Regions from separate parts of the Corallincola spongiicola genome, predicted to be linked through region 1. Evidence: riboswitches for the same ligand, from Rfam matches in the RefSeq annotation. Region 1 holds a riboswitch; each other region holds the start of a gene.

Region 1 (7,310 bases):
AAGCGCTTAAACTGTGGTCCTAAACTGACAAAGACGTCTGAGATCGCTTTCTGTAGTAGAAGTTCCTGTTTATGTTCCTGATGTTGATCTGCGGCCACCTGTTTAAAGGTCTGTACCAATTGTGCTGCCCTATGCAGGTTATTTAGGGTGAGGTTAAGCGCATGGTGGCCATCATTCAGGTAGTGCTCGAGGTCGCTGCGTTTTAACTCGTCATTGGTCAGTTTACGCTGCTGCAACTCAGTTTTTTCCAGCACCATGGAGGATGCTGTGATCGCAACGCCAAGTGGCGTATTAATCTCATGGGCAACACCTGCCACTAAGTTACCTAGCGCTGCCATCTTTTCACTTTCAATCAGCTGTTTTTGTGTTTGCTGCAGGGTGTCGTAGGCTCGTTTTAATTCTCGCTGTTGAGTGCGCTCATTACTGACGATACTGGTGTAGTCATTGAACCATTGCACCAGTTGGTTGATCTCCTGAATGGAGTATTGGGTGGTAATGGGATGCATTGATTCGCTATTGGGTTTGGCTTCGGTGACGGTGCGTATTGGTAAAATGATCCGGCGCGCAATATAGAGCATCGCCAGTATCATCAGCAGTAGAGAAAAAGCGATACAACCTATGGTGAGCTGGCTGATCAGGCGCGCGTTGGCCTGCAGGCGAGACTGCGGTATGACACCTATCGTACGCCAGCCCATATTGGTGATCTCTGTTTCTAAGTGGCGCTCTAGTGGCTCGGATGCGTTGAAGAGCGTGGCTTGAAAGCGGGCTGTGTCATCGCTTGCTGCTGTGTTCAGAGCTAATGTTTGGCCAATTTTGGATTGTGATGGGTGATAGATGATCCGGTTTTTATGATCGACAATGATGTGGTACATCCAGTCTTGGTTTTGTGAGTGGGTGTAATCATAAAGTGCGCTGATCGAAAACTTCAGTATCAGAAAACCAACGGTTTGGTAGGCCACCAACTGTTCATCAAACTCTTTTAGCGAATAGAGTGCGGGTAAGACTAAGCCGTAGGGAGACTGGATATGTGTGTTGTGCTCAATTCCCGGCCAGCACAGTACCTGCTCGCGCTGCTGACATTGCTGCAGCCAATTCGTAAACAGCGCGGTGTCGTAGGTGCCGTCAGCGGAAACGTCACCTACGCCGAATATCGAATCATCGGTGATGATTTCAACCGCAAGCAGATCATTGGCGCGGATCATTGAGCTGAGCTCCGCTTCGATTCTTGACTGCAGTTTGAGTTTTTCGATACGGCTTAACTCTGTTTGCTGTTGTGTTCGCAGCAATAGCTCTGCGACCGCGTCATTTTGGGCGATGCGGTTAGCGAGCCTTTCGGTATTGGTTGCCATTAATGCAACAGAAGCGGCACGTTCTTCAATCAGTTCTTGAGTCAGTGTTTCTGCTTGTTGGGTTAGCCCATTGACGGAGAGCTGGTAAGTGACAACGCCTAGTACAATTAAAGGCAGCAAGGTTGCGACCGCCATATAGGTAAGTAACCTGTTTTGCAGTCGGTTGAACCAGGCTGGCCCTGAGATCATCGTGTTACAGTTCCGTTGTGGTGATCAGTTTGACGTCAACTAACACGCTATCTTTTACCTTTTGCTTATTCAATAAGCTTACAACGGTTTGCACGCCCACATACCCCTGCTGGAAAGCCTGTTGATCAATGGTGGCAACCATTAACCCTTGTTCTATGGCCGAGCGGGCGTCGGGCACATTGTCATACCCAGCAATCTTTATCTGTTGCAGATTGTTTTCCTGCAGGTAAAGAGCCGCGCCCAGAGCCATCATGTCATTGGCACAGAACACCAGAGACAGATCCGGATGCAGCGCATGCACCCTTTTTATCACTGCGTAGGCCTGATCAAGGTGCCAGTTTGCCTGTTCCGAGGCGACGACGGTGATCTGCTCTGCTTCGTCGAATGCTTGGCGGGCGCCATCTCGCCGCTGACGGGCGTTTTCGGCGGCGCGGGGGCCTTCAATAATCAGTGCCGAGGTTGCTTGCTCGACGCCACGACTAAGGTACTCGGCCGCCAAGTACCCCCCTTGATGGTTATCCACGGAGACGAATGGGATCGGTTCAAGACCGCTACGCGCCAGCGCATCCTGGTCGATACGGTTATCAATGTTAACCACGCTAATGCCGCTTTGGATCGCCTGCTTGAGTACCGGAATAATGCGAACAGAGTCAGCAGGCGCAATAACAATGGCATCGACACCTAATTTCAGTTGCTGTTCGATAATATCAATTTGTTGTGGCACCAATGTCTCATTGGTGCCTGATTTGACGATCAGTTCAATACCGCTCTCTGCCGCGGCTAACTCTGCGCCACGTTGTAGCTCAATATAAAACGGATTCACCAACGACTTCATTACCAGTAGCACCCGAAAGGGTTTGGCTTTCTCGGTTGTGGGTGAAGGAGACGTTGGCGCTTCATTACATCCAGCTATCATCAAGGCGCAGAAGATGATTGAGACACTAATCATTTGTTTTAACATTGAATACCACCCACAGATTGACTGTCGTAATTCAGCTGTAAGCATAGTTAATCGGCTGTCATAAGGGGAACTAAGTTGATTATCCCTAGTGAGGAGAGGGGGAGGTGAGAGCCAGCAGTATTTGGTGAGGTGATACGAGGGGGAGTCACCGGGTTAGCGGAACTTATGGTCAGGTATATTGGCGAAAAAAACGGGCCACTATCTGGCCCGTTCATTCTGTAGCTATATAGCGAACACTGCTAATTACAGTGAAAAGCCGCGATACGAGACGCCGACAAAATATTCACTGCCAGGGGTGTTGTAGCCCAGCACATTTTGGTAGGTTTCATCGAACAGGTTGTTGGCTTTTGCCCGTATAGTCCAGCTTGGCGTGACATAATATGCTAGAGCGATATTGACTAGCTGATAGTCATCTAAACGCTGCCCGGCATCGGTACGCTCACCGTGATACTCATACTGGCCTAACAGTTCAAAATCTTGCCAATCATAACTCACCTGATAACTGGCTGTTTTCCGAGCGCGACGAATTAATTGTGAGCCTGTGGCCTGATCTTCTGCATCAACGTAACTCAGGGTAGCTCGATGATCGAGTCCTACTGTACTGAAGTTAACAGTGGACTCACCGCCGGTGATCTTCACTTCGTTGATGTTCTCTGGACTGCAGTTCCAGAACTCGTCACAGACCCATTCGATGAGGTCGTCTATCTCTGTGTAGTAGAGACTGGCGGTCACTTTGATGCCGGCATAGCTTGAACGCAGCAAGAGTTCATAACTGTCGGCAGTTTCAGAGGTCAGGTCTGGATTGCCTTTCGAACCAAATGACTCCGGATAATAAAGATCATTAAAAGTCGGTGCTTTGAAGCTGTGCCCCGCATTGAGCGCCACCAGCAGTTTGTCTGTCACGTTATAGCCGATGCTGGCATTGTAAGTGGTTTCTGAGTCGATATTTTCGACATCATCGTAGCGAATGGCTGCTTCTGCGATCCACTTTTGATCTTGAAACAGGGCGTTGCCAAAGATCGCCGATACGTCGCGGGAATCTTCCTCATAGTCGGTGTTGGCGTTGATATCTTCGCGATAAAAATCAACACCGGCAGAAACCGTGAACGGGTTGTATAGCTGATAGTGGTTAACCCAGCTCACTTGCTTACGACGCGTTTCAAAGAAGTCGCCGTCGCCTTTGGCAATACCGTTGCCATAGTTCTTGTTGTAATCCCGACTTTGGGAGAAGGCGAAGGTACTTAGCCATTGTTCTGTTTGGTAATTACCTCGCAGTTGCCAAAGGTAATTATCGTAATCATTCTTGTTGGCACCGTAGCTGTTGTCATAGTCGTTGCTGCCATCATCAACCTGGCCTATCCAGTCAACGACGATCTGCTCGTTGACGCGATAATCACCGCGGATCGCGGCAGATAAGCGATCGTAACCGTCGTCGTCAAACTCGGTATCTTCACGGGCATCAAAGCCACGGCTATCTTCGGCGCTCAGGCTGATGGTGGTGGTACCAGCATCGTAGCCAACACCTATCTGACCATCACCGCTGACGTATGAGTCGCTGCCGGTTTCGGCACCTAACTGATATTCACCTGCACTCATGCGACGGGTAAAAATATTGATCACGCCGCCAATCGCATCGGATCCCCACATCGAGGCTCTTGGCCCTTTCACCACTTCGACACGTTCGATCTGTGCCATGGGCAAGTTCTCGATCGCTTTGTTGCCAAGGGTCGCGGAACCACTGCGAACGCCATCGATCAGGATCAGAGTTTGGTCAGAGCCGGTACCGCGGGTAAACAGCGAGGTTTGTTGACCTGCGCCCCCTTGCCGGGCAACGTCCAAACCGGCGACAGTGGCTAATAGATCGGCCAATGATTTTGGTTGCAGCTTGTCTATCTCACCACGGGTGATCACTTCGACCGAGGCCATGACCTGGTCTATATTTTGTGGTGTTCGGCTAGCTGTGACTATGATGTGTTCAACCGCCGGATCATCGGTGGGGAGAACTTCATCTGCCACCGCGTGATTGCTGATAACACCGCCCAGTGTTAGCAGACAAATCTGGTACCAAGGGGTTTTGCTTGTTGTGGTTCGAAACGTGTTGTGCATTGTTTTCCTCATAAATGACGCCCTCCGCGTCAGGTTCAATGTGTAACGGCTTACCTGCCGCAAAATAGCTTGGGTCGGTTCCGGACTCTGTGATCATCGATCTCAGTTACCGTTGCGGGGGCAGTGCCGGATTTTCACCGGCTTCCCGAATGGCATCAGTGGCTTGCACTGTGCCGCCCAAACCTGTTGTTTAACCGGTTACTTAACCGATCGAATGGTTCTGTCTATCTGTTGTTGTCCTGTTCCGCGTAAAGGCTACGTGCGGTCATCAGTGATTCACATAGTCGGTGCATGCCATCGAGTGCACGGGGTGAAAAACGGTGCAGTAGATCGCCATCAATACCATAGATCTGTTGATGTTTTACGGCTGGCAGTTCCTGCCAAGCTTGCCAATCGAAATCGGTCGCGCTGTTACTGCCATGATCATCTGGGTGCACGATCACCTGGGCTTCGCTTAGTAGAACTTGCTCTAAGCTGACTTGCGGGTAGGCTGTTTTCGCCTCGGCCATTACATTGACACCGCCACAATGGTCGATCATTTGATGGATCCAGCTCTGTTTCGACACGCTCATTAACGGGGTGCCCCATAGCTGATAGAACACCTTGATTGGCGGTTGGTTTTTGTAGGCTCGTCTTAGTCCCAGCATGCGCTGGCGGTAGGCGGTTGCCGCTGCATGCGCCTGCTCTTGATAGCCAAGCATCTCGCCAAGCTGTTCCATTTCGTTGGCAACCTCTTCCAGCTTGCTCGGTTCGCTGTGGTAAATGGGATAACCCATACGCTTGAGCTGTTCGATATCACCGGGCTGATTTCCACCTTGCCATACCACGATGAGATCGGGCTTTAGTTCTATCACCCGATCGAGCTGTATGCCGTGATAGCCGCCAATACGGGGGATCGATAATGCATCTTCCGGGTAATCTGCATACTCTGTTGTGGCGATGATCTTATCGCCGGCACCGATGGCATAGAGCATCTCAACTGCGTGGGGAGACAGGGCGATAATGCGCTGTGGTGTCGCGGCATAGGCGGTGAGTGAAAATGTGGAGATGGCCAATAGAGCCAGTGTTGTTTTTATCATCTGTTCGTTCCCTGAAGGCTTGGCGTGTCAATGGAAAGGAAGCTGTTGAACCGGGTTAAATCTAAATGTGTTTCGAAAGCGTCGGCAAGTTTATTAAGTTCCTGGTCGCGCAGTGTATCAACATCTACCGTGGCCAGCGTGTGACCACAAACCCAGGAGAGTACGGCGGCACAGGCGGCTGGGTGATCGAGTAATCCGTGCAGGTAGCTGCCGATGATCTGATTATCCTCATCGATCGCCCCTTCCGGTTGACCATTGAGTGTCATCAGTGGTCTTGAAAGCGCTTCCCCTTGGCTATCGCCTGCGTGTATTTCATACCCCTTTACTGCTGCCTGATGTTCGTCGAGTTGCAGCTGCCCTGAGCGGTTTTTCAGGGTTTTAGCTGTCGTCAGGATTGTCTCCATTTTCAGGTAACCCAAGCCAGCACTCGTTCCTGGGGAACTTTCTATGCCGTTGTGATCTGCAATTTGTTGCCCCAACATCTGGAAGCCACCACAGATCCCTAGCACTTTACCGCCATAACGCAGGTGTTTATCGATCGCCTTATCCCACCCTTGCTGACGTAAAAAAGCCAGATCGTCACGCACGCATTTGCTGCCGGGTAGGATCACCAGATCTGCCGCAGGCATGACATCCCCCATTTTTATCCAGATAAGGTCGACGGCGGGGTTTAAGCGCAGGGGGTCCAGATCGGTATGGTTACTTATTCTGGGCAACACGGGAACGACAATTCGCAGCTGAGCTTGCTCTTTCAGCTGCGCGGCGTTAATGGCGTCTTCTGCATCCAGTTGCAGATCATGCAGATAGGGGATGACACCGAGTACCGGCTTGCCTGTTTCCTGTTCCAGCCAATCCAGACCCGATTGCAGCAAACTGATATCGCCGCGAAAGCGATTGATAACAAAACCAACAACGCGTGCCTGTTCACTAGGGGATAGCAGGGCCAGCGTTCCGTGGAGGTGGGCGAATACGCCACCACGGTCAATATCGGCAACAATAATCACCGGGCAATCCACTGCTTCGGCAAACCCCATATTGGCGATGTCTCTATCCCGTAGATTGATTTCGGCAGGGCTGCCAGCCCCTTCAACCAGGATCAACTCATACTGCTTGGCCAATCGCTGATATGAACTCAGCACCGCAGACATAGCCACGGTTTTATATTGGTGGTAATCAGTGGCATCCATATCTGCAACCGGATGGCCGTGAATGATCACCTGGGCGCCGATATCCGTATTGGGCTTTAGCAACACCGGGTTAAAGTCGGTATGAGGAGTAAGCTTACAGGCTTCTGCTTGCAACGCTTGCGCGCGACCTATTTCACCACCATCGGCGGTGACAGCACTGTTGAGTGCCATATTTTGTGGTTTAAATGGCGCGACCTTGACGCCTGCTCGCTGAAACAGGCGACAGAGCCCTGCGACAGTGATGCTTTTGCCTGCGTCCGATGTCGTCCCTTGCACCATCAGTGTTGGGGCTGGGGCAGAGAAGGATTGTCTGGTGGTCAAAGCCTAACTCCCCATGCCTGCGCTGCGGCGACGTAAAATAATCAGGAAAAACAGGCTACCGAGTGCCGAGGTGATAACGCCGACAGGCAGTTCTTGCCCCGGTAGCAGTTTACGCGCC
Region 2 (7,310 bases), 310 kb from region 1:
TTCACAGCCGTCGTCATCGTTTTCTACAACGGTCGTTTCAGCTGGGCGAGCCTCCCCCATTACTGGCGACTCGTTGGATAAATGCTTGTCCGTCGCACCGTCGCGAGTGTTGTGGTAATAAAGCGTTTTCAGGCCGCACTTATAAGCACTAAGTAGGTCTTGCATCAGCAATTGCATCGGCACTTTGCCTTCGCCAAATCGCGCGGGGTCATAGTTGGTGTTGGCAGAAATAGCTTGGTCGACGAACTTTTGCATCACTCCGACCAACTGCAAATAGCCGGTGTTACTTGGGATATTCCATAGCAGTTCGTAGCTATCACGGAGTGTTTCTAACTCCGGAACCACCTGTTTCAAGATCCCGTCTTTCGATGCTTTAACACTGACAAAGCCTCGTGGTGGTTCAATACCGTTGGTGGCATTACTGATCTGAGAAGAGGTTTCAGAGGGCATCAATGCAGTGAGGGTCGAGTTGCGTAGCCCATCACGTAGAATATCAGCGCGTAGCCCTTCCCAATCACAATGCAGCGGTTCATCGCAGTAGCCATCCACATCTTTTTTGTAGTGATCTATCGGCAGTTTGCCTTGGGCATAGGTGGTATCAGTAAAGGCATCACAAGCGCCCTGTTCACGCGCTAATTGGTTAGATGCTTGCAGCAGATGATACTGGATCGCTTCAAAGGTACGGTGGGTCAAACCCAGCGCTGAACCATCAGAATACTTCACGCCGTTTTTGGCCAAATAGTAGGCATAGTTGATCACGCCTACCCCCAGAGTACGCCGCTTCAGCGAGCCTTGCTGCGCCGCAGGCACGGGATAGTTCTGATAGGTCAATAAGCTGTCTAATGCGCGCACTAATAGATCAGCAAGTGGGGCCAATTCATCTAACGACTTAAGCGCACCCAAGTTAAATGCCGCCAACGTACAAAGCGCGATCTCACCCTCTTTGTCATTAATATCCTGCAGTGGCGTTGTAGGTAGCGCGATCTCAAGACAAAGGTTAGATTGACGTATCGGCGCTTTAGCCGGGTCAAACGGACTATGGGTATTACAGTGGTCAACATTCTGAATATAGATACGGCCCGTTGACGCTCGCTCTTGTAATAAGCGCGAAAACAGCTCAACGGCTTTAATGGTTTTCTTGCGAACGTTGGTGTCTTGCTCGTATTGCTGATAGAGCTTTTCGAACTCATCCTGATCAGCAAAAAACGCCTCATATAACCCCGGCACATCTGACGGACTGAACAGTGAAATATCCGCATTTTTTAGCAGACGTTGGTACATCAGCCGATTAAGCTGTACCCCATAATCCAGATGCCGAACCCGATTCTCTTCCACACCGCGGTTGTTTTTAAGTACCAGTAACTCTTCTGTTTCTAAATGCCAAAGCGGGTAAAACAGCGTCGCAGCACCGCCACGAACACCACCCTGAGAGCAGCATTTCACCGCCGTTTGGAAGTGCTTAAAGAATGGAATACAACCGGTATGATTAGCCTCCCCCCCTCGGATAGATGAACCGAGCGCGCGAATACGTCCGGCATTAATACCAATACCCGCACGCTGACTGACATAGCGCACAATCGCAGAGGTGGTGGCGTTAATGGAATCCAGCGAATCACCGCATTCAATCAACACGCAAGAGCTGAACTGGCGAGTTGGCGTACGCACGCCCGCCATAATCGGCGTTGGCAAAGAGATTTTGAACGTAGACACCGCATCATAAAAGCGACGGACATAATCCAGACGAATGGACCTGTCGTAGTTAGCAAACAAACACGCACCGATCAGCAGATAGAGAAACTGCGGGCTTTCGTAGAACTCTCCTTTCACCCTGTCCTGAACCAGGTATTTACCTTCCAGCTGCTTCACGGCAGCGTAAGCAAAGTCCAAGTCCCGTTGGTGGTCGATAAAACCATCCATCAGGGCGAACTCTTCCATGCTGTAATCCGTTAGTAGCTGGGCATCGTAACGTTGCAGATCCACCAACCGACCCACGTGCTGGTATAGCGAAGGCGGCGTGTATTGGCCATAGGCTTTTTTACGCAGATGAAAGATGTTCAGCCGGGCAGCCAGATATTGATAATCAGGAGTCTCTTCCGAGATCAGATCCGCCGCAGACTTAATCAATGTTTCATGAATATCTGACGTGGTAATTCCGTCGTGAAATTGCAGATGTGCTCTAAGCTCGACTTGAGATACAGAGACAGTATCAAGCCCTTCTGCCGCCCAGGTGAGTACCTTATGGATCTTATCCAGATCGAGCGGTTCATGGCGGCCATCACGTTTGGCAATTGAGATATTTTTGTTATTCACCTTGTCGAACTCCGTAGCGACAAGGCAGGGGAAGGTATGACGCCAGCCATGCTAGCGTTCAGGCGAACAGCCGGGCATGGTCGAGCCACACACCGGATCACCCCGCCCGATGTTTGACGAATCAGTTAATTGGTGCGAAAAACACACCGCGACGGCAGGTCTCCTGGCTTGTGCGTCTTCGCCTTGACTCGCCTTCCCGGAATCTCATTCCAGTGGCTATTGAGCGTGGCTCTGCACTTACAGTTGCGGGGGCAGCTGCGGAATTATTAGCGGAAAAAACACCACTAATTCACCGCATTCCCTATTAATCCGTGGGCATTCTATTGAAGACGCCCTTGGGAACCGTTCGGCACATATAGTGGTTCAAGAATTGATTTACGTCAACATATAGTGTTTAAAAGGTGATTTGATATACAGAAGTTAAATAAAAAATGAGCATTACAAATGCAAAAATTAGATTTGCTCAATGCTCTCCATTCGGAGAGCATCAACTCACGCTAGGTGTTGACCCCAATATCCCCGGCGGCGCAAGGTTTACAGGGTAACCTTCAAAAACTAATCTTTCTTACCCGTGATAGCGCGGAATACGCCACCAATGGCAACTAAAGCCAGCCACCAAAACTTTTTCAACAGCAGCAAAAAACCGGCAATAGCACCCGTTTTTGCCGCCAGTTTGCCGGCAACAAGCGCACCTAAGCCATAAGCTGCTACCTCATCATAGGAGGGGTCAAAATCTTCGTAACGATGACCATCAACGAAGTTCACCATCGCCAGTACGCTATCTAAACTGCCATTGATCTGATCAAGTTGGTTCATACCAGCAACAAAATTCATCTCCAGCACGCCTTTGCGACCTAAGCTGCGGATGCTGTAGTTCAGGGTATGATTGGGATCGTGGTCAAACTCCAGCTCTTTCGCCCAATAGAGTTGATGACGACTTTTGTCGTAGTAAGGCCGAGCAGCCCAACCGACTAAATCAATTGAGCCATAACCTGCTGCTTCGCGCTCACCGCTCTCTGACCGGGTATCCGCCTGCATCTCTTCTAACAGTTCGTCATAATCAATGTTGTAGGCATCTTCATCAGAAACGTAACCATCTTCTTCAAATGAGATGACAACCGCCCAGGAATCCTCGTCCAGCGGAGTCTGCCCAGCAGGCAACAACATCCCCAAAGCGCCAGTGCCTGGCGGGTTTCCCCAAGCCTCGCTGAGCACACGCTCGGCGTCTTGCGGATCGAGATAATAGAAATCATCCGACACATGAAGTCGAGCCATGCTGCCCGGCAACAGAATCTCGCCGGTTTGCGGATCCAGCGATGATAAGAACTCCGAAGACCATGCCAGATAAGCCTGATCTTCAGCACTCAACATCTCATCTTGAGCAAGCAAAGTGCAGGGTAAAACAGATGCAATAAAACAGAGGGCGGGTATCAATCTCATTTTCAATTCCTTTTTAAAACAGCGAGACAGAAATAGGGTGCCTAAACCCTTAAGTGGATGTTCTGACTAAACAAAAAGCGATGAAAGTTAGCCACCTGCAGTCGTTTATACAGCGCAAAACAGGTTAAATTTACCGCAAGAACATGCTAATTAATCTGATTAAAGATAAGAAGTGGGTGTTTTAAGCCTGTTTTTCTAGCAAGAGAACCGGCAAGTGCGATAAATAGAGGGAGAAACCTCCCTCTGCAAGATAGATAAGGCGGGAAAGCCTACTGCAAATGCTCTTTGGCATAGGCATCAAACTCGGTAAAGCCACCAACATGTTCCTGATCGATAAAGATCTGCGGCACCGTTTCTACCGGCTTACCAACCGTTTTTTCTAGATCGGCCTTACTGATCCCCTCTTCATGAATATCGATGTAACGGAACTTAAAGTCGTCACGATCCTCAGTTAACTTCTCCGCTAACTCTTTTGCCCGCACACAGAAAGGACAGCCTGAACGTCCAAAAATCACCACAAACATAATCGTTCCTCGCAATTAACCAATATATATCCAATGACCGCAGCACCCTGTCGGCAATATGTTAACGGCCGTCCTGATCATCGAGAAAATTAGAGAACTCTTTTTCGTATAGATGAAACAGCACCAAGGTAATAGAAAAGATCAGTGGCCCATATAATAGCCCAATCAAACCAAATACCTGTAAGCCACCGAGCAAGGAAAAGAACACCACTACGGTACTCATCGATGCCCCTTGCATAAACAAAGGCCGCAGGAAGTTGTCAATAGAACCAACGACGACAACGCCCCACACCACCATAAAGATGCCCCAGCCAGTCTCCCCTGTGACAAACAGGTAAATCGCGGCTGGTACCCAAATTAAGGCGGTACCGACAAAGGGGATCAACGACGCAAATGCCATCATCGTCCCCCAGAACAGCGCTGGAAAACCTGCCATCCATAGACCTATGCCACCAACAAAGCCTTGAGTGATGGCAGTCAACAATGAGCCCAGTAAGGCTGACTTGCTGACCTTTTTAATATCAGCCAACAACGCATCTTCCTGACTACGCGACAAAGGTAAGGCGTGGCGAAAAAATCGGATCAACTTCTCATGATCTCGCAGCACAAAAAACAGTACGAACAGCATCAGGGTAAAGTTCAGAAAAAACGTGGTGATACTGCCCAGCATGGCGGTAGAGATGCCGACAAACTGTTTACCCATACCACTGCCAACATCTAATACTTTAGCCTTGATGGTTTCGGGATGCAGGGCGTCTTCAGGCAGTAGCTGGCCAAGTAGTTGCTTTATCTTGATCACCCAAGGGTGACCCAATAGCTGGTGGACATTGCCACCGTCAGCCCACTCTCGCACGGTACTGGAATAACTGACGCCCTGTTTAAGGATCGCTATCATCACCAAAATCGACGGAATAAGCAGCACTAAAGAGAGCAACAGACAACTGACAATGGCTGCACTGTTCTTGCGGCCATTGAACTTTACGACCAGCCAATCATGGGCAGGAACGGTGAGCATACCGATCAATAAAGCCAAAATAATCGGCTGTATATAGGGTTGGATCAGCGCATAACTCGCATACAAGGCAACCGCTAAAAATATCAACAGCACCAAGCGATTAGAGCGCCCTTCAAATAGGTTTGTCACAGCAACATCCCTGTGAGGAATCAGATAAGTAAAACCACTATAGCGAGCGACCCAATTCGTCACAATGAGTTAGCCAAGAAGATGGGGCAAAGGTCTCACCCCTTGAGCAAGCTCGAGGTGCAAGTGCACGGAGAACAAAAGAGGGCTTTCAGTATGGCGGAGGAAAAGATAAAGCATTCAGCGGAGCGCAGGAGCGGGAGTGATAAAACGATATTAAGCCGCACTGACAAACAAGGAGTCATCGATTTCAGCCAAAGCCACTTGGATCACCTGCTTGGCTTTACAAGCACAGTTGCCACATTGACTGGCAACGCCCATCGAACGTTTCACATCAGCCAAACGTTGAGCACCGTTTGCCACGGCTTCTTTCAGCTGAGTATCAGTAATGCCATGACAGATGCAAACAAACATAAACGCCTCCAAACTTCGATGAAGGCAAATGTAATCTAAATGCGAATCGTTATCAATGCCATTTTGTTGATTTAGATCAGTCATTGGTTATAAGTCCTGCAAGCAAAAAAGGCAGGGAAGAGCTCCCTGCCTTGTCATCTTCGCAGAAGTTCAACTAGAACTGATAACGGATCACTGCGCGAATATCTTGCGCATTTTTTACCGGTGGCGGCATCCCCATCATCTGGGCCATCTGCCAAGCATCGTCAATACGCATTGGCGTGCCGGTGGCATTGCCAAAGAAACCGTTACTGCCGGTATAGTCGTAATCGATGTAGGTATAACGCAGTTGCAGTGTCAGCGCCTTATCCACCAGCGGTAGATTGTAGTAGGCCTCGTAGGCATCGCCACGTGCGGCGATCTTGGAGCCTATCATGGTGTCTTCACCATAGGTGAACGAGCGCCAGTATTTGGAACCGTGATTGAACTCAAAACCAAACGAGTCATCGTCGAAGAAGCCCGGTACATTGACCCCTAACCAATAGGAATAGCCACGCTCATCTTCTGTTGATCCCAACATCGCCATATCACTGTTGGGATCGGTCTGCGACATAGAAACAGAGGCAAACAGACGGGTGCCGTCGAGGAAATCATTAATAAACTCCCCCACCCCGTTCATCTCGGCTGACAAGGTAACGTTATTCAGATCACCGAAATCATAGAAGGTCTGCTCACCTGTCATCATGATGTCATTCATATCGAGACCAATCATGTTGTTGGCATGATATGCCTGCAGTTTCACATCGTATTGACCGTCGTTATAGGGGGTAAAGATAATGCCCACCATATCAATGTCGTCGGTTTTGTCTGGATCTTTGGCGTAATCGGTTCCCGCTGGACTGAAACGGGAAGTAGCATTGCTCAATCCCCGTCCCGCACAAAATTTCAGAGCATTACCTGTGAGTCCAGTCAGCTCTTCCAACCGCAGATTCAAGCTCAGGCCATCAAACTCGACGTTGATTGAGTGACCCAGCGGTGAGTTGGCTTTGTCGAACCCTTCGCGGTGATTAGCGAGAAAGCCAGTGGTCGAAGGACGCCGACCCAAACTGAATGTCCATGGCAGCTGCTCATTACCGAAGAAGGCATCCCCCAAATAGAGGAAATAGGCTTGTTTCACCTTAATGGTGTTGTCGTCTAAGTTTTCACTCACCACCCAATCAAAATCCGCATAGCCTGATTCGTTACGTTGGTTATGCATGGCGGTATCGCCAAAGGCTTTGTTGTAAGCCAACTGTCCACGAAACAGCAGCTTTTCGTTATACTGATAGCCCATATTCAACCACAAACGATTAGCCAGTAAGTCATCGTTTGAGGCGGTCGAACCATCCGCCAACTCATACTCAATGTTGTCCATCGACACACGATAATCGACACTGAAGTTAAGATGATTTCCGCCAGTTTTTTTCTGTAACTCGCGCACCTGTTGCTTGAGTGCTTCAACA
Region 3 (7,310 bases), on a different contig from region 1:
TCCCCTAAAGGGTTGTTGAAGACTACGACGTTGATAGGCAGGGTGTGGAAGCGTTGTGAGGCGTTGAGCTAACCTGTACTAATTGCCCGTGAGGCTTAACCATACAACCCCTAAGAAGTTTTACTGAAAATGTTCCAGACATTTTTCAGCACTTCCTCCATCCGTGGAGGGCGTGAGTTAAGTGACGTGCAAGACACGCCAAAATCGATAGAGTGACAGTCGGCATTTTCCTAATTAAGTTTTTGTCTGGCGGCCATAGCGTTGTGGCACCACCTGATCCCATTCCGAACTCAGCAGTGAAACGCAATTGCGCCGATGGTAGTGTGGGGCTTCCCCATGTGAGAGTAGGTCACCGCCAGACACCTAATACAGTGAAGAGGCTACCCGATAGGGTAGCCTTTTTGCGTTTAAGGCCATTGAAAACAGTAAAGCCCTTCGCCCAAGCGAAGGGCTTTTTTGTTGGAGCAGCCTTTAGCGCCGTGGCTACTATGAAGTAGCGTATCGTTCTTCATTTAGTTTGTTCAGTGAAACGATACAACTTTCAATCTCTCTCCGTTATTGATTAAAGCCTAGCGTTGTGACCATGGCGTGTTTACCCGTATACTCATCTCTCCTGTCATTCTGGGAATAAAGTCTTTCCAAATGGGAATGTGGTGAGAATCCACAACTGTACCCGCAACTGTGATCACTACCTGGTTCAACGATTTGTTTGATAAGAGTTTTGTGTAAGTCAGATGACCAGCTTTACTCCTAGCACAGCAGCCGAGCGGGTAACTCGGAGGGCTGGGCATTATCAGTAATGCTCCCTCCATTTTTAGCTGATTATCTCTTTATTAAGCAGGTGAGCAGATGTGGTCAATTAGCCATATTAGTGACGATAGAACTCAATTAATTCGAACTACCATTGATAACAAAACCAAGCCGTTGGGCGCATTGGGTGCTTTAGAAACGCTGGCATTGCAGATCGCTCAAATTCAGGACTCAGCGACGCCTGCGCTTACAAAGCCTGTGTTTTGGGTATTCGCTGGCGATCATGGGATCACCGATGAAGGGGTTAGTGCCTATCCAAAAGAGGTGACTTCGCAGATGGTGATGAACTTCGTCAACGGTGGTGCTGCAATTAATGTGTTTTGTCGGCAACACGATATTCAGCTTTACGTCGTCGATGCAGGCATCAGCTCCACGATTGAATACTCTGATAAGCTGCTGAATTGCTCTTTGGGTAAGGGTACGAAGAATTTCTTGCTGCAAAACGCTATGACCTCAGAACAAGTACAGTTTGCCTTTTCGCACGCGAAGGAGCTGATTGCTGGCGCGCAGCGTACTGGCACAAATATTGTTGGCTTTGGTGAAATGGGAATAGGGAATACAACGTCTGCCGCTGCGTTGATGGCGTTAGTGACGGGGATCCAAGCTGATCTATGCGTAGGGAGAGGAACCGGTGTGGATGATGCTGGCGTTTCGCTGAAAGCTGCTGTCGTCAGCAAGTTGCTAGCTCGCGTTAACGGCCGGCTTGATCCGGTCTCAGCCCTGGCAGCGGCAGGCGGTTTTGAAATAGCGATGATGACGGGGGCTATGCTTGCTGCAGCCGAAAGTAAAATGGTGGTTCTTGTCGATGGCTTTATTGCTTCAGTGGCCGCTTTGTTGGCTTATAAAATTGCCCCTGCGGCACGCGACTATTTCGTCTTTTGTCATGCATCAGATGAACGTGGGCACCAACGTTTACTGGCAGAGATGAATGCTAGACCCCTACTAGATTTAGGAATGAGACTCGGTGAAGGCACTGGGGCAGCGCTTGCGTATCCTTTGTGCCAAAGTGCCGTTGGATTTCTTAATGAGATGGCTTCTTTTGGTGATGCGGGCGTCAGTCAATAATGAATTGGTTTCAATTACAGTGGCGTCTGTTTCTTGTAGCCGTGCAATTTCTTACTCGTGTCCCGGTTGTGATCCCGGGGGAGTTTGATCCTCGCTGGTTAAGTCGGTGCTGCGTGTATTTTCCCGTGGTTGGTTCCCTTATTGGCTTGGCTGCCGCTGCTGTATATTTGCTTTGTGTTGATGCGCTGGGCACGACGATTGGCGTTATGTTGTCTATGGCTGCATCAGTTCTTATTACCGGAGCGTTCCATGAAGATGGCCTAGCGGATACCTGTGACGGGCTTGGTGGCGGTTTAGATTGCGCGCATAAGTTGAGGATCATGAAAGATTCTCGTATAGGTACTTATGGTGCAATCGGGCTGTTTATGGTGTTGATGCTCAAGGCGGCCAGCTTAACGCAGTTGCAATCGGCGCTTATTATCGTTGTTGCACATGCTGTGAGTAGATCCTTCTCGGTAAGTTTTATTTTTAATCTTAAATATGTTGCCGACGCTGAAAGTAGTAAGAGTAAACCGCTGGCGACACGCCTGTCTGCTTTAGGTTTGTTATTTACTATGAGTTGGGCGGCATTAATGTTGGCATTTATTCCGTGGCAAATGGCCGTCGCCAGTCTGATTTGTTTAGTTATTCTGAGAGTGATTTTACAACAGTTCTATATTCGTCAAATAGGCGGTTATACCGGTGATACCTTAGGGGCTGCGCAGCAGCTGTCAGAACTTATTATTTATCTTTCTTGCATTGCTGTTACAGGAACATTGTTGTGATTGAATTAGTGCTTGGTGGTGCTCGTTCGGGGAAGAGTGCTTACGCTGAATCTCTACTGAAGCGCAGTGATAGCAACGTCGTATACATTGCTACCGCACAAGCTTTTGATCAGGAGATGAGTGAGCGTATTTTACATCACCAATTACAACGCCCAGCAGAATGGCAGCTGATCGAGTCGCCGTTGGTGCTGGCCGAAACGCTGGATTCCCTGTCCAACAGCGAACATTACTTGCTGGTTGATTGCCTGACGTTATGGCTTAGTAACCACTTGCTTGCTGATGAGTCTTCATTGGCTGCTGAAATTGACCGTTTGCTTGCAGTATTAGCGCGGGTCTCGTGTCGGGTGCTCCTGGTGAGTAATGAAGTTGGTATGGGGATTGTGCCAGAAAATCGGTTGGCGCGACGTTTTCGAGATGAAGCGGGCTGGTTGAACCAACGCGTCGCTCAGATTGCAGATAAGGTGACCTTGGTAACCGCAGGTATGCCGCTTGTGCTTAAAGGGCAGAATTTGTGAGTACGCTTCAAGAGCTTTTTCTTATTCGTCACGGTGCCGTCGCCGGTCCGCCATGCCTGTTGGGGCGAACCGACACCGCAGTTTCAGATCGCGGGCATCAAGCTGCCGTTGAACTCGTTGAGCAAATGGGAGATCTGATGGCGTACGATGCGCTGTTTACCTCCCCCCGTATTAGATGTCGCCGCACCGCTGATATCATCGCCAAGCGCTGTTCGCTTGAAGTGCAAACTGAAACAGGATTTAGTGAATGTGACTTTGGCGAGTTAGATGGCAAGCCTTTTGCCGTGTATTCGGAAGATGAACGGCAGCTACTTGGCAAGTTCTGGGGGGCTCCTATGAGTGATACATTGCCTGGTGCTGAGCCATTACAAGTGTTTCATCGTCGCACAGTTGAGGCATTGTCATCGCTATGGCAACGTTTTGATTCACAGGCTATCGCTTTTACTCATGGTGGAGTGATCCGAATGCTATTAGCTGAGGTAATGGGTTTCGGGTGTGGCGGTATGCAATCTCTGTTATCTCTAAATATTCCCTATGCTTCTGTGACCTCTATCCAGCGTTATCATGCGCTTGGCCAAGATGCACAGTACAGTGTTCGCCATATCGGATGGCAGCCCAAATTTTTGATGGAGAGTTAAATGGTCGATAAAGCGGTAAAGGATGAACGCCACAAAGCGCGTCAACAGAAACTGAAAGAAAACGTTGATAAGCGTGTTGATGCGGCGCAAACCGAGCGTGGCGTATTGATAGTGATCACTGGGAACGGTAAGGGCAAGAGTACCTCTGGATTTGGTACCGTGGCACGTTGTGTTGGACACGGCTATAAGGCTGCTGTGGTGCAATTTATCAAAGGGACGTGGGATTGTGGTGAGCGTAACCTTCTTGAAGGTGCCGGCGTAGAGTTTCAGGTGATGAATACGGGGTTTACCTGGGAAACACAAAATAAGGAAGCCGATACTGCGGCTGCGCAGAAAGTTTGGCAAGCGGCAAAGCGGATGTTAGCGGATGCTAGCCTGCATTTGGTGTTACTGGATGAAATTACCTATATGGTTCAGTACGGTTACCTCGACTTAGATGAAGTTATCGATGCTCTTAATGCCAGACCTGAGGAGCAAAGCGTGGTATTGACCGGGCGGGGAGCTCATCGTCGGCTAACGGAAATTGCTGATACGGTTTCTGAAGTACAGCCATTAAAGCATGCTTTTGATGCTGGTATTAAAGCGCGTAAAGGGGTGGATTGGTGAGCTCCATGGCACCTCGGGGGCGTTTCAGTGCAGAGTTTGCTGATGCTGTTGAATCCGTTATCCAGCAGCGTCGCGATATTCGGGGTAATCACTTTATCTCTAAACCTATTCCTGATGCTGTTTACCAGCGGATATTGAATGCTGGTCTACATGCCCCTTCCGTCGGTTTTTCGCAACCTTGGCGCTTTGTTACGATCAAGGAACAGGCAACAAAAGAGCAAATATCAGACTCATTTGAACAGAAGAACCGTGAAGGTGAAGCTTGCTTCACTGATGAGAAGCAATCGCTTTATCGCCGTCTTAAACTTGAAGGTATAAAAGAGTCACCAATCAACTTGGCGGTGTTTTATGCGCCGAATGATGGCCCTGTACTTGGCCAAACAGCGATGCCTGATATGGGGCGCTTTAGCGTGGTTTGCGCTATCGAAAACATGTGGCTGATGGCGAGGGCGCTAAATGTGGGTATTGGTTGGGTGAGTATTTTGGATCCGAAGGTGGTTAAAGCCGCTGTTAAAGCGCCTGATACTTGGGAGCTGGTTGGGTATCTCTGTTTAGGGTATACCGATGACTTTCCTGAAATCCCAGAGCTAAAAGCTTTAGGTTGGGATAAACAGCGTGAACTTTCCGAAGTGCTATTTGATGAGGTTTGCCCGAGCAATGGTTAAAGGGAAGAGGGGGAGTGAGGAGCAGAAGCTCCTCACTCAGCACTAACATAAGTTAGTGAGATTTGCCGGGGGTGGGCATACCTGTTGTTCTTTCTACGGAATCTAATACTTCACCGTGTTGGCGAATAAATGATTCGACCAGTGCTTGCCAAGCCGTGCAGTAGCCTTCTTGATCTATAATCACTTGAAGCTCTTCATTGCTCATACCAACCTGTGGAACACCGTCCACTTCGCCTTGCTCTGGCGCGTTGTTAAGGACAATAAATCCTTCTAGCTGTTGATAGCACTCCTGTTCCATTGGTGAAACGCCATCGGGAATTTCAGCCCATGCATGGGTGCTTAACATCGCTAAAACTACTAAACCTGCTTTTTTTAACATCGTCACATCCTGAGACTGTACAACACACCAGACCAAATATATTGAATTGGTTATGGTTTATTTTTAATTCAAAAGGTTAACATGTTTCTATTATTCCACGTCAGCAGAATATTCTACCCTAAATTCTGCCTACACTTAACGAAAGGAACTGTGATCAGGTGAACGTGATGGGAAAAATACTTAAAGTTTTGGCCGCTGTGTTGGCTCTCTTGCTCTTGGTGGTGATAGTGGTTGTTGTCACCTTGGATCCAAACAAGTACAAACCTGAAGTGACATCGCAGGTTGAAAAAGCCACTGGCAGAGTTCTAACCATCGATGGCGACATCGGATTACAACTCTTTCCATCTATCGGCTTTTCAGTTGACGGCGTAAAGTTAAGCAATGCCGTCGGTTTTCCGGTTGAGCCAATGATTGAAGTGGCTGATGTGAGTGTCTCTGTGGCTCTATTGCCTCTGTTTAGCGGTCAGGTAGAGGTCCATGGTGTCAGCCTAAACGGAGTCGCTGTTCGCCTGCAGAAGAGAGACGGTGTATCTAATCTCGATGATTTGGCTGCACAAGGCACGCCTGCGCAGCATGAAGATGAAGTGATCGTTGAGGCGGAGCCGAGTGACGCTGTTCAACCCATACTGCCCTCAGGCTTCTATTTAGGCTCAGTGGCCTTAACCGACGTTGAACTTATCTCTGAAGATTTAGATGCGCAGACTAAACAAACCGTCACCATTGAAGCTTGTAATTTGGGACCTGTTGCTGCAGATACTGTGGGTGAGTTGTCTTGTCATATAGAAGCGTCAACACCGGAGATCAGTGCAGCTGTTGATGTCTCAGGCTCACTAAGTATTGTCTCAGCGACTTCAGTCGTGGAGGTAAGAGATTTACAGATAGCACTTTTAGCCACTGGAAGCAGCATTCCAAATGGTAAAATGAGTGCCTTAGTGAAAGCTCAGCTTAGCTATCTAAAACAGGATAAATTGCTATCTCTTAATCCGCTTGGTTTGTCATTTGACGGTCAAGCTATGGACGGCTATTTCTCGCTTGCCCATCAAGATGTTCCTGTTATTCGATTCGAATTAGCTTCAGATCTGATTGATATTGATAAGCTATTGCCCGCAAGTCAGCCTGCATCGGCTGAAAATGCCAAGCCAGCGCCGAGCGCACCTCAAGAGCCTGCAACTGAGCCAGACCTGAGTGGGCTTAATGGGGTTGATTTGGCTGGAACCGTCAAGGTTGCGCAACTAAATGCTTCTAATCTTTCTATTCAAGATCTATTGCTGACATTGAAAATTGTAGACGGCAAGCTCAGTGCTGCCCCGGTATTAGCTAAGCTATATGGCGGCGATTTGGCGCTATCAGCTATTTTAGATGGCACTATTTATCCTGCGGGCTATCAGCTCAGTACCCAGGTAAGGGAGGTTGAAGCATTGCCATTGGTCAAAGCACTTGCCGACAAAGAGTTGGTTTCAGGCAAGGGTAGCGTAAGTTTTAGACTTAAAGGCGTGGGGTTGACTCCTGATGCGATTAAAAAGGGGGCGAATGGTCGTGGTAACTTTGAATTCAAAGACGGTGCTGTCAATGGCATTAATGTTCCACATCTCATCCGCTCAACTTATGCGACTCTGACTGGTAAAGGAGATAAAGCGACTGACGCGCCTCAGAAAACTGATTTTACGGCATTAACGGGCTCATTTAATCTCGCTGATGGTCAAGTAACTAATCCAGACTTACTGATGATGTCACCACTATTAAGGCTTAACGGCCGTGGTAGTGCGGGTTTAGTGACGGAGCAATTGGATTATCGTTTGTTAGTGGCTCTAGTGGCGAGTTTGGAAGGTCAGGGCGGGAAGGGGACCGATGACCTTAAAGATGTCGAG
Region 4 (7,310 bases), 170 kb from region 1:
GAGTCAATTAGAGCTTGGATTATCCCCATGAATCTTACCTACCTAATGAGCTACTACCGCGTTGTCCGTCATGGCGGCTTCTCTGCTGCCGCCGCAGTGATGGATGTTTCAAAGGGGTTACTTAGTCGGCATGTGAAAGCATTAGAATCGGAACTGAAAACAAGCCTGTTACACACAACCACTCGCAGTATTTGTCCTACCGAGGCAGGTAAGCAGCTATTTACGAAAGCGGAGCAGATATTAATCCTCTCTGAAAATGCGGAAAGAGAGGTACAGGAAGTCGTTAACAGTGATAAAGGCACACTACGCTTTACTGCACCATTAACACTTGGCGATGTGATCATCGAGCAGATCCTTCCTGCTTTTCGTCAAACCTGCCCCGATGTGGAGCTCGAGCTAAATTTCTCTAATCAGATCACTGACTTCAAAGAGGGGCATAATGACATTGCACTCAGAGCCGTTACACGTAGCCCTGATGATCTAGTGGCTCGCCACGTCGGCACGCTTAAAAACATCTTAGTTGCCAGCCCTCAATACTTGGCAAAAAATAGGGTGCCTCACTCACACCAAGATTTGATAGAACACCAATGCATTCTCAACAGTCATCAGCGCGACTGGAATACATGGCGGCTATTTAAAGAAGGCACCGAATACAGTGTCAACGCCACTGGCAATCATTCATTTAGCGCCTATACGACAGCGATGTTAATCGCTGAGCAGCACCAGGGGATCGCTAACATCCCTGCATATCACGCCACTGACAAGTTAGCCAACGGCAACCTTGTCGAGGTACTGCCAGGTTACGACGCATTTGCGCACAACTTGCTTATCATGCACCAGATGCACCGTGTCCTTCCTTTGAAGATAAGGTGCTTCAAAACCCTATTGCTTGAGTGGAGCCAGCAGAGCCCCTGGGTCGTGAGCAATCAGGCTATTTAATACCGGAGCGATGAGTCAAGATCGATAGAGATCGATAGGGTCAGGCACTGGCTCTGAATACACACAGTGCAGGGAAGACGTGCATTTGAAGCAAGAAAGGTTTGTAAACGCCGCTGGTCAAAATGAAGATACCGGCACCCGCCACAACTGACAGCGCTATTATTTTAAAGTGATAGCCCCCATTAAAAAGAGCACCGAATATTACACGCTCACGCCAATAAAAAAGCCGCCAAAATGGCGGCTTCTTAGAGAGCCAGCTTAATCAAAACAAAGACCAACCAAAATCAATGACTCTGACGCCTTTGATCCTGTATTCTCATAGAAATACCATCATTACACTTACTTGTTATCGAAAACGTTACGTCAATCTTATTATCATGAATCCACAGGCCCTTATTTATCAAACCATCATTCATTTTAACCACACTTAAATCATCCCAAGATAAAAGTACTTGAGGAATAAATATTCTCCAAAATTTGGGGGGTGAAAGAAGAATTCCTTCTTCTAGGATGTTCACGATAAACAGGTCAAAAGAAAAAAAGTTATCAATTTTTTTAAACAAAGGCCTTTGCACTCCCCTCCAAGAAGAAAGAAATTCAGCCTCAGATAGCTTACCAGTAGGAACCATATTAGTTTTTCTTTCTGAACATATCTTAGACCACAAGCCAACATGGCCCCGTCGCCAGAATAGAACACTGACAATAAGTACTATTGCTATAGGAAAAAAAACCATCAATTGTGCCATTAGAATAATTCACTAAACCAATTCGAAATATCATTTATCGCATCTGGTCTTGCAGTGTTTTCATAAATAGGAAGCCCGTATCCGAGTGTTATAGAGCCTTGATATATTGACCTCTTCCCTAAACCCACGCCGAGACCAATCTCATAGAACATTTTGGAACATCTGTTTCAGTACCAAAATAATAATCATATTCACCCATAGTTAAGCAGGAGTCTACGCCAGGCGACGTAATAGACAGCTTGAATACTCCTTTTGACAATGACAAAGAGATACCTTTGTCGAGTAGATCGACTACGGTTGTATATGGCATAACGTCGACTATTCGGGTAAACACTCCATTTCTAAGCGTAGAAAACCCATATTCTGGCGTAGTCAAGACCATAAATTTTCCAGTATGATCAATAACTAAAGTTATGCTGCCAGACAAGGTGGTACCATTTTTCACTATGCTACCACCATAACTTTGGCTCCATACAAGCAACCCCAACGGATCAACAAACCCCGTAGGATTCCTCCCAACATACCCATAGGTATTCAATCCACCATTCAGGCCAATGGGATCAGACTGAATGTAGCGCCCAGTTTCAGGGTCGTAATCCCGGAAGTAGTTATAGTGCAGCCCACTTTCATAGTCATAATACTGGCCCGGGAAGCGCATATTGAAATAGATTTTCTTGCCATCACCGTCGGGATCCATTGGCAGCATCACATTTTAAATGATTCCTTGGTTTCACCCATCCAAAAACTTGCCTTCGATCAATGAAACCTTAGTTCACCAAACACCACATCTAGTGCCTCAGCTTTTTTGCTGCCACTATATATGCAGATTGTGGTCCACACACATGCGCAAGCATGGGGACAATAGGGAATCCGGTGAGAAACCGGAGCTACCCCCGTAACTGTATCTGGTTGGTACGCTGCATCTTCTGTCCATATCTAATGGGCAAAGCCACTGGCTTAGCGCTGGGAAGGCGGCAGTTTACTCAATACCAGAAGCCAGGAGACCTGCCGCAATCACCAATGCCATGCTGGGCGGGGTGCACCAGTGCAACATGAATTATTGGGCGATATGGTCAGCGTTAGCTGATGTTCGCCTACTTATCATGCTGTGACTATTTGCCCTCGCTTACCATCGCCCTACATCAATCTAAACAGTACAGAATAATAAGTTCAGGAGATGAACATGCAGCAGGTCGTGATTAAACGGGATGGCAGTCGCGCCCCTTTCAACCCCAAACGGATCCAGTTGGCGATACAAAGCGCTTGCGAAGTGGTCGGCATTCGTTCGGCAAAAATAGCTGAGCAGATCACCGAGCAGGTAGCGAGTCAATTAGCACCGCTTTCCGACTTGCATATCGACGAGATCCAACAAGCTGTGGAAGACAGCTTGATGGCCAGCGAGCAAAAAGCAGTGGCCCGCGCTTACATTGAGTACCGTCACGACCGCGATCTGGCCCGAGAAAAAGCCAGCCACCTGAATCAGGAAATACGCGGCTTAATGGAGCAGAGCGACCTGAATCTGCTGAATGAAAACGCCAATAAAGACAGCAAGGTGATCCCCACCCAGCGTGATCTGTTGGCGGGTATCGTCGCCAAGCATTACTCCCGTCGTCATATTCTGCCAAAGGATGTGGTGAGCGGCCACGACCGGGGAGAGTTGCACTACCATGACCTGGATTACGCGCCGTTTTTTCCGATGTTTAACTGCATGCTGATTGATCTAAAAGGGATGTTAGAGCAAGGCTTTAAGATGGGTAACGCGGAGATCGATACGCCAAAATCGATTGCCACAGCCACGGCGGTTACCGCACAGATCATCGCCCAAGTAGCAAGCCATATCTATGGCGGCACCACGGTCAATCGTATCGATGAGGTACTGGCACCATATGTCACCACCAGCTACGAGAAGCACTTGGCGACAGCTGCCGAGTGGCAGGTATCGGATGCCGAATCGTTCGCCCAAGCGCAAACTGAAAAAGAGTGTCATGACGCCTTTCAGTCATTGGAATATGAGGTGAATACACTGCACACCGCCAATGGCCAAACGCCGTTTGTGACCTTCGGTTTTGGTTTGGGTGAAAGCTGGCAAGCCAAACTGATCCAACGTTCCATTCTGCAGAATCGTATTGCCGGATTAGGCCGTAATCGCAAAACCGCCGTCTTTCCGAAACTGGTGTTTGTCATTAAAGAGGGCCTTAACCGCAGCCCGCAAGATCCCAACTACGGGATCAAACAGTTGGCCTTAGAGTGTGCCTCGAAGCGCATGTATCCAGATATTTTGAACTACGAGCAAGTGGTGCAAGTCACGGGATCCTTTAAGACACCGATGGGCTGCCGTAGTTTCTTAGGTCAGTATGAAGAGGACGGCGTGGAGGTTCATGATGGCCGCAACAATCTGGGTGTGGTTAGCCTTAACCTGCCAAGGCTGGCGATGGAAGCTGACGGTAACGAAAAGAACTTTTATCGTTTGCTTGATGACCGCTTACTGTTAGCCAAAAAAGCGCTCGATTCGCGCATCGCCCGCTTGGAGGGTGTCAAGGCACGCGTCGCACCGATCCTTTATATGGAAGGCGCTTGTGGCGTGCGCTTAAAAGCCGATGATGATGTACTGCAACTGTTCAGGAATGGCCGCGCGTCTATTTCCCTCGGCTATATCGGCCTGCATGAAACCATCAACGCACTCTACAACCAGCAACAAACGGCTACCGATGCGCACCCATTCGATGACCAAATGTTGCAGCAAAAAGCGCAAGCGATTGTTGCGCATCTGCGTCTGACGACTGAACGCTGGAAACGGGAAACGGGCTTTGGCTTTAGCTTGTATGCCACCCCCAGTGAGAACCTCTGCAGCCGTTTCTGCCGCTTAGACACCATAGAGTTCGGCATTATTAAAGGGGTAACGGATAAAGGCTATTACACCAATAGCTTTCATCTCGATGTTGAGAAAAATACCAACCCCTATGACAAGCTCGATTTTGAGATGGCCTACCCTGCGATCAGTAATGGCGGCTTTATCTGCTACGGCGAATACCCCAATTTGCAGCATAACCTGCAGGCATTAGAAGATGTCTGGGATTACAGTTACGATCGCGTGCCCTACTACGGCACTAACACGCCGATAGATGAATGCTACCAGTGTGATTTCACAGGCGAATTTGATTGCACCAGCAAAGGCTTTACCTGTCCTAGCTGCGGCAACCATGATCCAGCCAAGGTATCGGTGACGCGTCGGGTTTGCGGCTATTTAGGCAGCCCAGATGCGCGGCCATTTAATGCTGGCAAGCAGGAAGAGGTAAAACGCCGAGTGAAGCACCTGTAATGCACCTAAACGCCTATTACCCTGTGGATGTGGTCAATGGCCCCGGTACCCGTTGCACCCTGTTTGTGTCAGGGTGCGAACACCAGTGCAAGGGCTGCTATAACCAGTCGACTTGGCGTGCTGACAGCGGGATCTTATTCACCTCAGAGATTGAGGATCAGATCATTGCTGACCTCAACTGCACGCGGATCCGCCGCCAGGGGCTATCGCTGTCAGGCGGCGATCCCTTACATCCGGCCAATTTGGACGCTGTATTGCATCTACTAAACCGAGTTCGCAACGAGTGCCAGGGCAAAGACGTTTGGTGCTGGACCGGTTATCGTTTTGGGCAACTCACCACCGAACAGCAGCTGGTAACCAACCTGATAGATGTACTGATCGACGGCAAGTTTGAGCAAGCATTAGCATCGCCAGAACTGCCTTGGCGCGGCAGCAGTAACCAGCAAGTCATTACACTCAACTGCACCAAATGATATCTTTATTGTGCGCTTAAGATAACAGACGGAAAGCAGCAAGATGATCACGCGTATGTTCCAAGACTTCCGAGTAGAGATCCGAACAGAGCGTGGTGCGCTGTTCAAACGTTTCACGCCTCAATCGGCAAGCGACTGGACCGTGATGATAGAGATGTTTGAGGGATGGCGAGCGCTGGATTTCTCTGAACAAATACTGACGATGATTGATGAGCAACAAGCCATCAGTCAGCAAGAATACACGCTGCTCGCCAGCTATTTTAAATTTGGTGAGATGCAACAAGAGAGACGCGTGTTTAAGGTCACGATCCATCGACTAATCGCTACTCATCATCTGTTACGTCCGGCCCTGCTCGCGGGGTGCTCAGCTACTCTCTGTAGCTTGCTGTTCGGCGCACTCTTTCTTTTGATATACAGCGCTGCAATCGCCCCTCATTCAGATATCAGCTTGAGTGTATTCTTATTGGCTCTAATAACACTGCCGTTAGCTACAATCGCAGGGGCTTGCTTCGGCTTGCTACAAAGGCGATGGAAAGAGACCAAAGTGATGGGATTTGTGATGGCCACATCGGTACCACCGATGCTTCTTTTTTGGTTGCAATTTCGTTCAGTGGAGGCCTTGCCAGAACTTGCGTTTGCAACCGCCACTCTAGCAGGCGTCGCTGCTTATCTGCTCTTTTTAAAGCTATTCAAACTCAGTCTACGGGAGCAGTATCTGCGGCTTTTTCCCAAATAATCTCACCAACAACACAGATTCACAGCGGTTGATCAGGCTTATTGGCGTACTCCAGTTCGCAGTTACTGCTTTTGAAGGTTAACTGCGGAGGTGGCTCAGATAACAACAGCGACACCACGCTGCTTTCAGGCACTTCAAATACAGCTTTGCAGCCATCGCTAAAATATATCGTCCGCGCTTTATAATCGATTGATTCAAGCGTTTCTGCGACCTTTGGATGCGCGGCGATAAAATCGGTCATCACTCGCAAATCTTCTGCCACCTGGTATTTAGGAGCCATCATGGCTAACGACACTGAAGAATAAACCAAACATAGCAATCCGAAACCAAGCTGACGCATCTAATAACACCTCCGTAAGAACTCCAAGTTTAGATAGCCTGCCATGGCGTGTCGAGACAGAGCCATTCTCATCGCTCAGTCTAATACTCCGTTCTGCGATAAACAGCCCCTGAGTCCCTTTTCAAAACGATCATGATCGGCCCGATTTCCACCTATCACAACAACGCGGCTATCGTCACACTGCTTTAACGGGCAGCTAGAGAGCACACCATTAACGACATTAAATGCAACGTTGCCCTGTGAGGTACGAAATACCCCCTTTACCCGCTCAAATGGCAATTCGGTTAGCAATGCATAGAGCGGCAGATAGTCAAAGGTTAGCGACCCTGATGCGATCCAACTTGTGCTGAGCATCCCCATATCTTCATTGCTATCGATCCTTACCAAGCCAGTAAGATCTTTGTCAGTCAGCTCGATGCGCTCATCACTCAAAGCGCTCTCATTGGTCGCCACACCGACGGCTGCGGAAACACCGACGCCAGTCGTACCAGTATCAGGATCTTTGCCTTTAGCTGGTGCGGCAAGCCACCCCAGCGCTAACTCACCCTGACGGGTCTGCTTAACCGGTAGATGTTGTAAGTTCAACTCGGTAAGAAATTGCTCTAACGCCTCAAGCTCTCCCCCTAGATAGAGATCCGACTTGTTGGCAACAATAAGGTCTGCCACCTGATGCTGTTGAATAAAGGTGTCATGGCGTCGATATTTTGAATCACTTAAGTTACGCGCATCCACCAAAGTAATGGTGGCTTGCAACTCA

Evidence for each region. Region 1 has a riboswitch for cobalamin ahead of EXY25_RS08580 (TonB-dependent receptor domain-containing protein). Riboswitches for the same ligand answer to the same signal wherever they lie in the genome.
Region 2: linked by a shared signal. The riboswitch ahead of nrdA (class 1a ribonucleoside-diphosphate reductase subunit alpha) and the one ahead of EXY25_RS08580 (TonB-dependent receptor domain-containing protein) in region 1 are both predicted to bind cobalamin.
Region 3: linked by a shared signal. The riboswitch ahead of cobT (nicotinate-nucleotide--dimethylbenzimidazole phosphoribosyltransferase) and the one ahead of EXY25_RS08580 (TonB-dependent receptor domain-containing protein) in region 1 are both predicted to bind cobalamin.
Region 4: linked by a shared signal. The riboswitch ahead of nrdD (anaerobic ribonucleoside-triphosphate reductase) and the one ahead of EXY25_RS08580 (TonB-dependent receptor domain-containing protein) in region 1 are both predicted to bind cobalamin.

The regions. Positions count from the first base shown of each region.
Region 1 is NZ_SHLY01000002.1:655,742-663,051, forward strand. Features, by position in the region: gene EXY25_RS08570 (sensor histidine kinase) at 1-1,538, opposite strand, end outside; gene EXY25_RS08575 (substrate-binding domain-containing protein) at 1,543-2,499, opposite strand; gene EXY25_RS08580 (TonB-dependent receptor domain-containing protein) at 2,743-4,605, opposite strand; cobalamin riboswitch at 4,661-4,801, opposite strand; gene EXY25_RS08585 (cobalamin-binding protein) at 4,830-5,684, opposite strand; gene EXY25_RS08590 (cobyric acid synthase) at 5,681-7,150, opposite strand; gene EXY25_RS08595 (FecCD family ABC transporter permease) at 7,196-7,310, opposite strand, start outside.
Region 2 is NZ_SHLY01000002.1:347,157-354,466, reverse strand. Features, by position in the region: gene nrdA (class 1a ribonucleoside-diphosphate reductase subunit alpha) at 1-2,310, opposite strand, end outside; cobalamin riboswitch at 2,447-2,673, opposite strand; gene EXY25_RS07305 (DUF2167 domain-containing protein) at 2,866-3,750, opposite strand; gene EXY25_RS07300 (GrxA family glutaredoxin) at 4,020-4,274, opposite strand; gene EXY25_RS07295 (AI-2E family transporter) at 4,336-5,418, opposite strand; gene EXY25_RS07290 ((2Fe-2S)-binding protein) at 5,632-5,829, opposite strand; gene EXY25_RS07285 (DUF3373 family protein) at 5,984-7,310, opposite strand, start outside.
Region 3 is NZ_SHLY01000001.1:2-7,311, forward strand. Features, by position in the region: partial or broken rRNA gene EXY25_RS00005 (23S ribosomal RNA) at 1-103, shown strand, start outside; rRNA gene rrf (5S ribosomal RNA) at 246-361, shown strand; cobalamin riboswitch at 614-761, shown strand; gene cobT (nicotinate-nucleotide--dimethylbenzimidazole phosphoribosyltransferase) at 850-1,875, shown strand; gene EXY25_RS00020 (adenosylcobinamide-GDP ribazoletransferase) at 1,875-2,639, shown strand; gene cobU (bifunctional adenosylcobinamide kinase/adenosylcobinamide-phosphate guanylyltransferase) at 2,636-3,154, shown strand; gene EXY25_RS00030 (histidine phosphatase family protein) at 3,151-3,792, shown strand; gene cobO (cob(I)yrinic acid a,c-diamide adenosyltransferase) at 3,793-4,398, shown strand; gene bluB (5,6-dimethylbenzimidazole synthase) at 4,404-5,063, shown strand; gene EXY25_RS00045 (hypothetical protein) at 5,116-5,442, opposite strand; gene EXY25_RS00050 (AsmA family protein) at 5,610-7,310, shown strand, end outside.
Region 4 is NZ_SHLY01000002.1:824,239-831,548, reverse strand. Features, by position in the region: gene EXY25_RS09375 (LysR family transcriptional regulator) at 28-939, shown strand; gene EXY25_RS09370 (hypothetical protein) at 1,224-1,685, opposite strand; gene EXY25_RS18810 (RHS repeat-associated core domain-containing protein) at 1,804-2,391, opposite strand; cobalamin riboswitch at 2,499-2,712, shown strand; gene nrdD (anaerobic ribonucleoside-triphosphate reductase) at 2,869-5,004, shown strand; gene nrdG (anaerobic ribonucleoside-triphosphate reductase-activating protein) at 5,004-5,477, shown strand; gene EXY25_RS09350 (hypothetical protein) at 5,521-6,213, shown strand; gene EXY25_RS09345 (ssr3402 family protein) at 6,233-6,553, opposite strand; gene EXY25_RS18805 (CobW family GTP-binding protein) at 6,629-7,310, opposite strand, start outside.